Regions from separate parts of the Streptomyces sp. NPDC055243 genome, predicted to be linked through region 1. Evidence: riboswitches for the same ligand, from Rfam matches in the RefSeq annotation. Region 1 holds a riboswitch; the other holds the start of a gene.
What was found. A riboswitch is a leader RNA that binds a small molecule or an ion and turns the genes downstream of it on or off. The one in region 1 is predicted to bind cobalamin.
Positions count from the first base shown of each region.

Region 2: linked by a shared signal. The riboswitch ahead of ACIGXX_RS22715 (cobalamin biosynthesis protein) and the one ahead of ACIGXX_RS19205 (CbtB-domain containing protein) in region 1 are both predicted to bind cobalamin.

Region 1 covers NZ_JBITWR010000006.1:117,440-123,206, forward strand. The annotation lists gene ACIGXX_RS19180 (alkaline phosphatase family protein) at 1-219, shown strand, start outside; gene ACIGXX_RS19185 (HAD-IIA family hydrolase) at 301-1,080, shown strand; gene ACIGXX_RS19190 (hypothetical protein) at 1,150-1,689, shown strand; gene ACIGXX_RS19195 (class F sortase) at 1,705-2,370, shown strand; gene ACIGXX_RS19200 (CbtA family protein) at 2,351-3,163, opposite strand; gene ACIGXX_RS19205 (CbtB-domain containing protein) at 3,184-3,405, opposite strand; cobalamin riboswitch at 3,438-3,559, opposite strand; gene ACIGXX_RS19210 (ANTAR domain-containing protein) at 3,863-4,618, opposite strand; gene ACIGXX_RS19215 (glycoside hydrolase family 6 protein) at 4,780-5,767, shown strand, end outside.
Region 2 covers NZ_JBITWR010000007.1:382,038-387,804, forward strand. The annotation lists gene ACIGXX_RS22705 (putative cobaltochelatase) at 1-909, opposite strand, end outside; gene ACIGXX_RS22710 (cobyric acid synthase) at 976-2,484, opposite strand; gene ACIGXX_RS22715 (cobalamin biosynthesis protein) at 2,481-3,422, opposite strand; cobalamin riboswitch at 3,544-3,679, opposite strand; gene ACIGXX_RS22720 (hypothetical protein) at 3,859-4,110, opposite strand; gene ACIGXX_RS22725 (inorganic phosphate transporter) at 4,123-5,397, opposite strand; gene ACIGXX_RS22730 (GH25 family lysozyme) at 5,590-5,767, opposite strand, start outside.

The sequences.
Region 1 (5,767 bases):
TACCGCCAGGAGGCCCCGCAGAAGGGCGAGGTGCTCGTCTCGTACGACGGAGGGGCCCCGGTCACGGTGAAGACGTACACCGCGGACACCCCCTCCGTCGTCGAGAACATCGCCCTCCAGGTGCCCGCCGGGGTCACGAAAGCCCAGGTCCGCTTCCGTTACACCGGCGGCAACAACTGGTACTGGGTGATCGACGGGGTCACGATCACCGCTTCCTGATTAGGCTGTGGGGCGTCGGCACAGAGCTGTCCCGGCGTCCCACCGTTACCTTGCTCAACGGAGACCGCAGGAGTGCACCCCATGGCAGAGCGCAAGCCCATCGAATCGTGGCTCACCGACATGGACGGCGTACTCATCCACGAAGGCGTTCCGATCCCCGGCGCCGACGCCTTCATCAAGAGGCTCCGGGAGTCCGGGAAGCCCTTCCTGGTCCTGACGAACAACTCCATCTACACCGCGCGCGACCTCCAGGCCCGGCTGAACCGCATGGGCCTCGAAGTGCCCGTCGAGAACATCTGGACCTCGGCGCTGGCCACCGCGAAGTTCCTGGACGACCAGCGGCCCGGCGGCACGGCGTACGTCATCGGCGAGGCAGGGCTCACCACCGCCCTGCACGACATCGGGTACGTCCTGACCGACCACGACCCGGACTACGTGGTGCTCGGCGAGACCCGGACGTATTCGTTCGAGGCCATGACCAAGGCCGTGCGGCTGATCAACGGCGGGGCCCGCTTCATCTGCACGAACCCCGACGAGACCGGGCCCTCCACCGAGGGGCCGCTGCCCGCCACCGGGGCCGTCGCCGCGCTGATCACCAAGGCCACCGGGCGCAACCCCTACTTCGCGGGCAAGCCGAACCCCCTGATGATGCGGACCGGGCTCAACGCCATCGGGGCGCACTCCGAGACCAGCGCCATGATCGGCGACCGCATGGACACCGATGTCCTGGCCGGTCTCGAGGCGGGGATGGAGACGTTCCTGGTCCTGACGGGGCTCACCTCCCGCAAGGACATCGACCAGCACCCCTTCCGGCCCTCCAATGTCGTGGACTCCATCGCCGACCTGGTGGACCGCGTATAACCACCCGTTTGCCGCACACGGGAGGCGTGTGATGCCGCCGCGCGTGAACCTCGGAACAGGAGGTTCACGATGCGTAGAGGAACACTCACCCTGCGTGGCATAGCCGGGGCGGCTGTCCTCGCCGCGCTCCCCGTCGTCGCCACGGTGCCGGCGCACGCCCATGAGCAGGACAAAGTGCGTGCCACGGTCACCCCGTCCACCGCCGAGCCCGGGGCCAAGGTCGAGATCAGCGTCTCGGGGTGTGAAGGGACGACCGGGTCCGCCGGGTCCGGCGCGTTCACGGGGGACGCGAAGCTCACCGGCAGGGACGGCGAGAAGTACTCCCTGAACGGCTCCGCCACGATCCGCAACGGCGTCGAGGGCTCGTACGACATCACCGTCATCTGCGACGGCCACCCCCACCAGGGCGTGGGCACCGTGCAGGTCGGCCGGCACCACACCGCCCCCGTCTCGCCGGTCCGCGCGGGCGGCGGCGGCACCGCGCAGCTGGCCGCGCACGCCCAGGAGGCGGGGCCCGGCACCCGGCACGCGGTGATCGGCCTGGTGCTCGCGGGGGTGGCGGCCGTGGCCGTGGCGTTCCGCAGTGTCCGCCGGCGCCGCTCCGAGTGACGGGCGGCCACTGACATGTCGGGCCACGAGGGGTCGGCGGGCCACGGGCGGTTCCTCACCGGACTCGCCTGGGCGCTGGTGCTTGTCGGGCTCTGGCTGTGGGGCAGCGAGATCACCGACGTACGCGGCGGTGTCTCGGAGCCCACGAACGGTGACGTGGCGGCGGTGGGCCGGCCGTTCGCCGTCGAACTCCCGGACGCGCACGAGCCGTTGGGTGCGGCCAGGCCGCTGAGCGTGGACGTTCCCTCGCTGAAGGTGCGGGCGCCCGTGATCGCCCGCGGGCTCGACCGGGACGGCGCCATCGATCCGCCGCCCTTCACCGAGGCGGCCTCCGTCGGCTGGTACGGCGGCGGGACGCGCCCCGGCGCCGAGGGCACCTCCCTGTTCGTGGGCCACGTCGACACCGAGACGCGCCCCGCCGTCTTCTACGACCTCAGCGCGATGCGGCCGGGCGAGAAGATCCGGGTGACCCGGGACGACGGCTCGGTCGCGGAGTTCACCGTGGACGACGTCCAGGTCATCAGCCGGGACCGCTTCGACGCGAAGAAGGCGTACGGCCCCCACGAGAAGGGCCGCGCCGAGCTCCGCCTGATCACCTGCGGCGGCACCTTCGACCGGACCGCCAAGACGTACTCGGCGAACGTGGTGGTGTCCGCCTACCTCACCGGGGTGGGGCCGTAGGGGTGGCGCCCGGGCGCGAGGGCACTCCCGCCGCGCTCGCGCCCCTGGCGCCACCCCTGACGGCCCCTTCCCGGACGGCCCGCAGGCCCAGGGCCCCGAAGACCGCCGCGAACACGGACCAGAGCAGGGCGTGCGAGGCGACCGAGAGGACGCGGAAGTCCCACAGGAGCGCCGCGTCGACCGGGACCGGGTCGGGGTTGTCCGGGAGCAGGAAGAGCGCGGCCAGGACGGCGACCGTCGTGAGGGCCGCCGCGAGCTGCCGCGCCGGGACGGATCTGGCCGCGAGACGTACGTACACCTGCCAGGTCAGGAGCGTGCCGAGGACGCCGATCGCGACGGCCGCGAGCCACATCGCCTGGCGCTCGCCGACCGTGCCCGCGTCGCCGACGCCCGGCGGGTTCGCCGGATAGCGCAGGCCGGGCAGCAGCGAGAGGGCCAGGAAGGCCGCTCCCGCGAAGGTGAGGGCGCGCGGCCACGGAGCCGCGTACGGGTCGCGGCGGTGCACCAGCGCGTACGCCACGGCGAACAGGACGCCGACGGCCAGACCGGCGACGACCGCGGTGACCACCAGGCCGCCGTGCTGGGTGGAGCGCGTGAACAGCTCCTCGTGGTGCCGCGCGGCGTGCGCGTGTTCCTGGGCGGCCGTCCGCTTCTCCTCGGCGCGGATCGCCCGGTCCATCAGCGGCTCGGCGAGGAGCAGGGAGAAGAGGCCGGCGGCGAGGCCCGCCACGCCTCCCGCCACGAGACCCCGGCCGAGCAGGGGCAGAACAGGTGAGGACGAAGGGGATGGCATGGTGCCGTGTCCGTCCCCGGTCAATGGCAGGGGGCGCCGAAAAGGTGCCTGCCGTCGTGGGCGAACTCGTGGAGATGGCCGCCGGTCGCCGAGAGCAGCGAGCCGTTGTCGAAGAAGACGGCGTAGAGCGCGACCAGCGCGATGACGACCGCGGCCGACGCGATGAGCCAGTCGCGGGCCGAGGCCGTGGCGGCCTGCGCCGCCGTGCTTTCGGTGGGCGATGGCGCGGCGTGCAGTGACATGTCGAAGCGCCTCCTCCTGGGGTTTCCACGCCCCGAAGCAGGAGTGCGACGGCTCAGTTCCTGACTTCCGCACGCCACGCGGGCGTTCGGTCACAGTGGCGGGACCGCCCCGGAATCGCACCGGGTTCCTGCAACCGTCGCCTCGATGTATGGACTTGTCCCGGAGAGCCCCGGATCGGGAGCAACCCGGCCCGGTCGGCGGCCCGCTCCCCCCGGAGCCGTCGACCGGGCTGGTCCTCGACCGCGCGCGCACGAGCTGCGGGAGTAACCCGGCGCCGGCGCGGGAGGTTCGGTGGCCAACCCCGCAATACGGGATGGACGATCAGGCCGGGGGCTTGGGCCGTTGAGACGACTCTAGAACGGATGAGCGCTGGAGCCTAGGGGTGGTTTGACGCCAAGTCGTGACCCGCTTCCTCTCCGTGATCGCCGCAGGTGGTGGTGGTTCCCGGGATGACCTTCAGGAAGGTTCGGACCAACTGCCGCGCAGCACCGTGTCGTCGAGCGATCCCTTGATCACTTCGGTGGCGACCAGCTCCATGACCAGCCGTTCTCTACGCGCGTACCGTCGCAGCGCCTGGAAGGCCTCGTCCACACCCGTGTGCCAGCGTTCGGCGAGTATGCCTTTGGCCTGTTCGATGCGTACGCGGCTGGTCAGAGCGCCCTGGAGCTGTGTGGCGAGGACCCGATACTCCGTGTAGGCGCGGTGATTGTGCAGCCCCAGCGCGGCGGCGTCGGCGATCGCCTGCGCCAGACGCAACTCCCCGTCGGTGTGCGGGACCAGGGTGGCCTCGGGCACGAAGACGTTGAGCGCGCCGAGCAGGGCCTCGCGCTGGCGCAGCGGAACCGCGTAGGTGATCCCGATGCCGCGGCGGCGGGCAAGCGCGGTGAACTCCGGCCAGCGCTTGGCGGGTTCGGCCGTCGCGAGCCGCACCGGCGGCACGGGCAGCCCGGTGCCGAGGCTCTCCACGCAGGGTCCGCCGCTCTGCTGGGCCCCCAGCAGGTCGAGCGCCAGGTCCCGTGGGTGGCCGCCCGCGGCGACCGAGTGTGTGCCCGCGCCGTCGAAGATGACTCCGGCGGCAGTGGCGTCGAGCAGCTCTACGCAGTGGCCCGCGACCCGGCTGAGATAGAGATCCGGGTCGAAGTCGTCGTCCAGTGTGTTCGTGGTCTCCACCAGGACTTCGGCCAGCCGTAGTTCAGAGGTGTGATCCCGCATGATCTCCTCCCCATGAGCGCCACCCCGCGCCCTGCGCCTACCCCCGGGCGCCGAGCTGTAACAGGTCTCCAACAGGTCTCCGCAGCCGACGGGCGGGCCTCGTGGGCCGGGAGTGCGTATGTCAGGATTGAGAATCGGACAGTGCACCCAAGGGGGAGTGGATGTACCACAAAGGCACCGGCCGCGGTCATCGGATCGCGGCCCGGGGGGTGAAGGCTGCGGCGGCGTTTGCGGGGGCGGCGCTGCTGCTGTCGGGGTGCTCCTCCGATGACGGCTCGGGCAACGAGGAATCGTCGGGACAGCCCATCAAGCAGCAGCCCAAGGGCTCCGACCCGTACTGGGTCAACCCGGAGGGGAACGCGGCCAAGCAGGTCGCCTCGTACGAGAAGGACGACAAGAAGGACGACGCCGAGCTGATCCGCAAGATCGCCGAGCAGCCGGTCGCCGAATGGATCGTCCCGGAGAACGCGGAGGAGCAGTCGCGCGGCTTCACCGAGGCCGCCGAGAAGGCCGACCGCGACGCCCTGTTGGTCCTCTACAACATCCCGCACCGCGACTGCGGCCAGTATTCGGGCGGCGGCGCGGCCGACGGCAACGAATACAGGAAGTTCATCGACCAGGTCGCCGCGGGCATCGGCGACCGGCGGGCCACGGTCATCCTGGAGCCGGACGCGGTGCTCCACATGGTCGACAACTGCACGCCGGAGGAGTTCCACGAGGAGCGGTACGACCTGCTCAAGGGCGCCATCGAGAAGCTCAAGTCCCTGAAGAACACGAAGGTGTACCTGGACGCGGGCAACGCGGGCTGGAAGAACCCGGACTCGCTCTGGGAGCCCTTGAAGTGGTCGGGCGTCGAGCAGGCCGACGGTTTCTCGGTCAACGTCTCGAACTTCCAGACCACCGAGGCCAGCACGGAGTTCGGCAAGAAGCTCTCGGCGAAGATCGGCGACAAGCCGTTCGTCATCGACACCGCGCGCAACGGCAACGGCCCGTACACCAAGGGCAAGGACACCTGGTGCAACCCGCCGGGCCGCGCGCTCGGCGAGGCGCCGACCACCAAGACGTCCGACCCGCTCGTGGACGCGTACCTCTGGATCAAGCGGCCCGGTGAGTCCGACGGGACGTGCAGGGGCGGGCCGAAGGCCGGTC
Region 2 (5,767 bases), on a different contig from region 1:
CTGCCGCACATCCTCGGCGAGCACGTCGTCGCGCCCCGCCCAGGCGGCAAGCGCCGTCGCGGTGCGCGCCATCACGATGTCGGCCCGCATCCCGTCGACCTCGAAGGCCGCGCAGGTGGCGGCGATCTGCCGCAACGCCTTGTCGCCGAGCCGCACGTGAGGAAGCAGCGCCCGCGCGGCGACGATCCGCTCCCGCAGCTCGGACTCGTCGTCGTGCCACCGCGCGGCGAAGCCTTCCGCGTCGTCGTCGTACGCGAGCCTGCGCCGCACGACCTCGACCCGCTGATCGGTCTCGCGCGACGCGGCGACCTCGACGGTGAGCCCGAACCGGTCGAGCAACTGCGGGCGCAGTTCGCCCTCTTCGGGGTTCATGGTGCCCACGAGCAGGAACCGTGCGGCATGCCGCACGGACACGCCCTCGCGCTCCACGTACGAGGCGCCCATGGCGGCGGCGTCCAGGAGCAGGTCGACCAAGTGGTCGTGCAGCAGGTTGACTTCGTCGACGTAGAGGATGCCGCGGTGGGCGTCGGCGAGCAGGCCGGGCTCGAAGGCCTTCACGCCCTCGGAGAGCGCCCGCTCGATGTCGAGCGCCCCGACCAGACGGTCCTCGGAGGCTCCGACGGGCAGCTCGACCATCCGTGCGTCCCGCACCGACGCGCCACCGGCGTCGTGCGGACCGTCGGGGCAGGCGGGGTCGGGGGCGGCCGGATCGCAGGAGAAGCGGCAGCCGGCGACGACGGGCACCTGCGGCAGCAGGGCCGAAAGGGCGCGCACGGCGGTGGACTTGGCGGTGCCCTTCTCGCCGCGTACGAGCACGCCGCCGACGGCGGGCGACACGGCGTTGAGCAGCAGGGCGAGCCGCAGGTCGTCCTGCCCGACGAGAGCGGTGAACGGATAGGGGGTACTCACAAGGCCTCCATGGCGTGGTTCGGGGCGGGGCAGGGGACAGCGGGTCTCACCGGTCCCCCTCCGCGGTCATGAGGGTGCCCCCGGTGCGATGAAGGGGAGGCCGGACGGGGGGCCGTTCTCGATCAGGCCGAGCAGCGCGTCGGTGTCCGCGTGCTCCTCGATCAGATCGCCGAGCAGATCGAGCTGCTCCTCGCGCAGGGCGCCGAAGCTGGTGTCGGGCGCGGGCACGAAGCGGCGTCCGGCGGCGCGGGCGACCTCGGTCAGGAAGCGGCGCCGGAACGCGTCGCTCTCCAGGGAGCCGTGCCAGTGCGTGCCCCACACCTCGCCGACGCGGCAGCCGTCCAGGAAGGGCTCTCCGCCCAGGACTTCGGCGACGCCGTGATGGATCTCGTACCCCTCGACGGGTTCGCCCAACGCCTCGCCGACCGGCCGCGCGAGGGTCTTCTCGCGCTCGAACCGCACGCGCACGGGCAGCAGCCCGAGCCCGTCCACGGCCCCCGCCCGCGACTCGACGTCGTCCTCGATGTGCTCGCCGAGCACCTGGAAGCCGCCGCAGATCCCGAGCACGGGCCGCCCCTCGGCGGCGCGCCGCGCGATGGCGTCCGCGAGACCGCGCTCGCGCAGCCACTCCAGGGCGCGCACGGTGCCGCGCGTGCCCGGCACGACCACGAGATCGGCGTCGACGAGCTCGTCGGCCCGGTCCACGAACCGCACCACGACGCCGGGTTCGGCGGCCAGGGCGTCCACGTCCGTGAAGTTCGACATCAGCGGCACGGCACAGACGGCGACCCGCAGCACGTCCTCACCGACCGGCGGGGTGACGGCGGACTCGCGCACGGCGCCCCGCAGGGACACCCGCAGGCCGTCCTCCTCGTCGATGCCGAGGCCGTGCTGGAAGGGCAGCACACCGAACGTGCGCCGCCCGGTGAGCCCGAGCAGCATGTCGAGCCCGGGTTCCAGCAGCGAGACGTCGCCCCGGAACTTGTTGACGAGATACCCGGCGACCAGTTCCTGGTCCTGTGCGCTGAGCAGCGCCGTCGTCCCGAAGAAGGAGGCGAAGACGCCACCGCGGTCGATGTCGCCGACGACGAGGACGGGGAAGCGGGCGGCCCGCGCGATCCCCATGTTCACGATGTCCGTGCGCCGCAGATTGATCTCGGCGGGGCTGCCCGCGCCTTCGCAGATCACGGCGTCATAGCTGCCCCGCAGTTCCTCCAGGCATCCCACGACGGTGGAGAGCAGCGCTTCCTGCCGTCCACCGTGGTAGCCGCGTGCGCTCATCTCGCCCACGGCCTTGCCCATCAGGACGACCTGGCTGCTGCGGTCGCTGCCGGGCTTGAGCAGCACGGGGTTCATCAGCGCGCTCGGCTCGACCCGGGCGGCCTGCGCCTGCATGGCCTGGGCCCGTCCGATCTCGGCGCCTTCGCGCGTGACGAAGGAGTTGAGGGACATGTTCTGCGCCTTGAAGGGCGCGACGGAGACCCCCTTGCGGGCCAGCCACCGGCAGATGCCCGCGGTGACGACGCTCTTCCCCGCGTCCGATGTGGTCCCGGCCACGAGCAGTCCACCACTCACGAGGCGCCGCCTTTCCGCATAGTGCTCACCACTGCCGCGACCCCCAGGGCCAGCAGTCCGACCCGCCGCGACAACCGCACGGCCCGCTCGATGTCCGTCACGTCGACGGCCCGCCCGCTCGTGTTCAGGACGGGCCGGTGCTCGACCCGGCCTCCGTACGAGAGGCTCCCCCCGAGCCGTACCCCCAACGCCCCGGCGAAGGCGGACTCCACGGGCCCCGCGTTGGGGCTCGGATGCTTGGCCGCGTCCGCGCGCCAGGCGCGCAGGGCTCCCTTCGGAGCGTCCCCGGCGACGGCGGCCAGCACCGCGGTGAGCCGGGCGCCCGGCCAGCCCAGAACGTCGTCGAGCCGCGCGGAGGCCCACCCGTAGCGCCGGTACCTCACGGACTTGTGCCCGACCATGGCGTCGAGCGTGTTGACGGCACGGAAGGCGACCAGCCCCGGCACCCCGCCGACGGCGCCCCACACGAGCGCACCGACCACCGCGTCGGAGGTGTTCTCGGCGACGGACTCGACCACGGCCCGCGCGATGCCGTCGGCGTCCAGAGCCTGCGGATCGCGCCCGCACAGATGCGGCAGCCGCTCCCGCGCCACCTCGACGTCCCCGGCGGCGAGCGCCCCGCCGATGGCCCGCGCCTCACGCCCCAGCGAGGTCCCGCCGACCACGGCCCAGGTCGTGGCGGCGGTCAGCGCGACGGACGCGGCGCGTGAGTCACGTACGAGAGAAGAGGCCAGGGCGGCGGCACCGGCCGCGCCCCCGGCGCACACCACGGCGTGCAGGGCGCCCCACCCGCGGTGGTCACGCCACAGCACACGCTCGACGGCGCCCGCGGCCCGGCCGAACGCGGCGACCGGGTGCCCGCGGCGAGGATCGCCGAGCAGCAGGTCACCGAGGAGGCCGGCGGCGGCGCCGTACGCGAAGTCGCGGTCGGCACGCACGGGTTCAGCCGACCGGAAGGAGGAGAGGAGCGAGGGGCCCGGCCTGGAAGGGCAGGGGCACAGAGACCGGCAACGGGCGGCCGCGCATGGCGATATGTCCTCACTCAGGGTGTCCGCGCCCTGGTTCGACGTGACCGGCGGCGAGAGTTCCTGGCTTCCGAGGAGGGGGCTCCCCGATGACAGTGGCGGGACCGCGCCGGATTCGCACCGGCTTCCTCTCCTGCCGCCGTAATGGCTCCGGCAGTCCACCACGCCCGCGAACGCCCGTCAACTTGCCGTTGACCTGGTACGGGAGAGTGTGCCGAGGCCCACATGGGGCCGGTTTCCCGGCGTCGGCGTGCGTCGGCGCGGGCCGGGCACGGCGGACACGCGAAAGCCGGGTGGGACGCACTCGTCGAGGCGTGTCCCACCCGGCTCCCGTGAGGCCGAAGTGCCGTCAGGCGACGATCAGGTAGATCCCGTACGCCACGGCCGCCAGGCAGAGCGCGAAGCACGCGTACGCGCCCGTGCGTGCCGCCACGGGGACGGTGCCGGCGGTGGTGCCGGCGGTGGTGGAAGAGGCGCCGGACGTGGCCGCCTCGCGCTTGGAGAGGCCGACGATGCCGAGGGTGAACAGGCCCACCAGGGCCACCGTCACCCCGAGGCTGACTCCGAACACGGAGCCGAGAGCTGCCCAGTCGATGTTCATGGTGAGTTGTCCTTACACCGTGGCGGGCCGGGCGGGATCCGCCACGGTGCCGGTCGGGGCCGGGATGGTGGCCTTGACGAAGTCGACGTCGGCGCTTGCCACGGCCGACCCGGTGGGCGGCGGCGAGACGGCGGCCATCGCGGTGGTCACGACACCGGCGGGCTCGGCGCCGGAGGGGCCGCCGATCTCGTCGTCGGCGACGTTCGTGTGGTCGACGGCGTTGCGCCGGGAGAGCACCCAGATCACGGCCGAGCCACCGATGAGCAGCGCGGCGGTCGCCGCGACGCCCCAGGGGCCCTGCTTGGTGAGGAACTCCGCGCCCGCGCCGACCAGACCGGCGGCCGGGAGCGTGAGGCCCCAGGCGACGAACATGCGGGTCGCCGTGGACCAGCGGACCACACCGCCCTTGCGGCCGAGGCCCGCGCCCATCACGGCGCCCGAGCAGACCTGGGTGGTGGAGAGCGAGAAGCCGATGTGCGAGGAGGCGAGGATCGCGGTCGCGGCGCTGGTCTGGGCGGCGAAGCCCTGCTGCGGCGCGAGGTCCGTCAGGCCCTTGCCCATGGTGCGGATGATGCGCCAGCCGCCGAGGTAGGTGCCCAGCGCGATGGCGACACCGGCCGAGACGATGACCCACATCGGGGGGTTGGCACCCGGGTTCAGGACGCCGCCGGTGATCAGGGCGAGCGTGATGATGCCCATCGTCTTCTGCGCGTCGTTCGTGCCGTGCGCCAGCGAGACGAGGCCCGCGGAGGCGATCTGGCCGGTGCGGTAGCCCTTGGCGGTCGCCTTGGTGTCGGTGTTGCGCCCGATGCGGTACGTCAGGCGCGTGGCCAGCGTCGCGGCGATGCCGGCGACGAGGGGCGCGGCGATCGCGGGGATCAGGATCTTCGTGACGACGGTGCCGCCGTCGATCGACGACCAGCCCATCGACATGACCGCGGCACCGATGAGGCCGCCGAAGAGTGCGTGGGAGGAGCTGGAGGGCAGGCCCACCAGCCAGGTCAACAGATTCCAGAGGATCGCGCCCACCAGGGCCGCGAAGATCACCTCTGTCTTCAGTCCGTCCTCGTTGACGATCCCGCCGGAGATCGTCTTGGCGACCTCCACCGACAGGAAGGCGCCGACGAGATTCAGCACGGCGGACATGGCCACCGCCGTCTTGGGCTTGAGGGCGCCGGTCGAGATGGTGGTGGCCATCGCGTTGGCTGTGTCGTGGAAACCGTTCGTGAAGTCGAACACGAGAGCGGTAACGATCACGATCCCGAGGAGAAGCGTGATGTGTTCCATTTACCCAGGCTTCTGTTGGACGTCAGTGGCAAGTGGAACGTAGGCAACCTGGGTGAACGGAAAGTGAACTGGGCCGGGCCGTGCGGTGACCCAATTCGGGGCACCGTCACTCCGGTTCCGCCGGGGTCCTGCCGGGGATCGGCCGGAGTGGCGGTGCGAGGCCCGGAATCCGGGCTTCCGAGGGTGTCTGGGCTACCCCCGGGCGAACCTCTTCAACTGGTTCGGCGAGCCGTTGAAGAGATTCTGGTCACCCGGCAGTCTGCCGCCGTTGTCGTACTGCCAGATGGTCAGGTGCGACCAGCCCTTGGGCAGCGCTCCCGACGTCGACGACCAGCGTGCCAGCCACAGCGGGTGATGCGCGCCGTAGGCC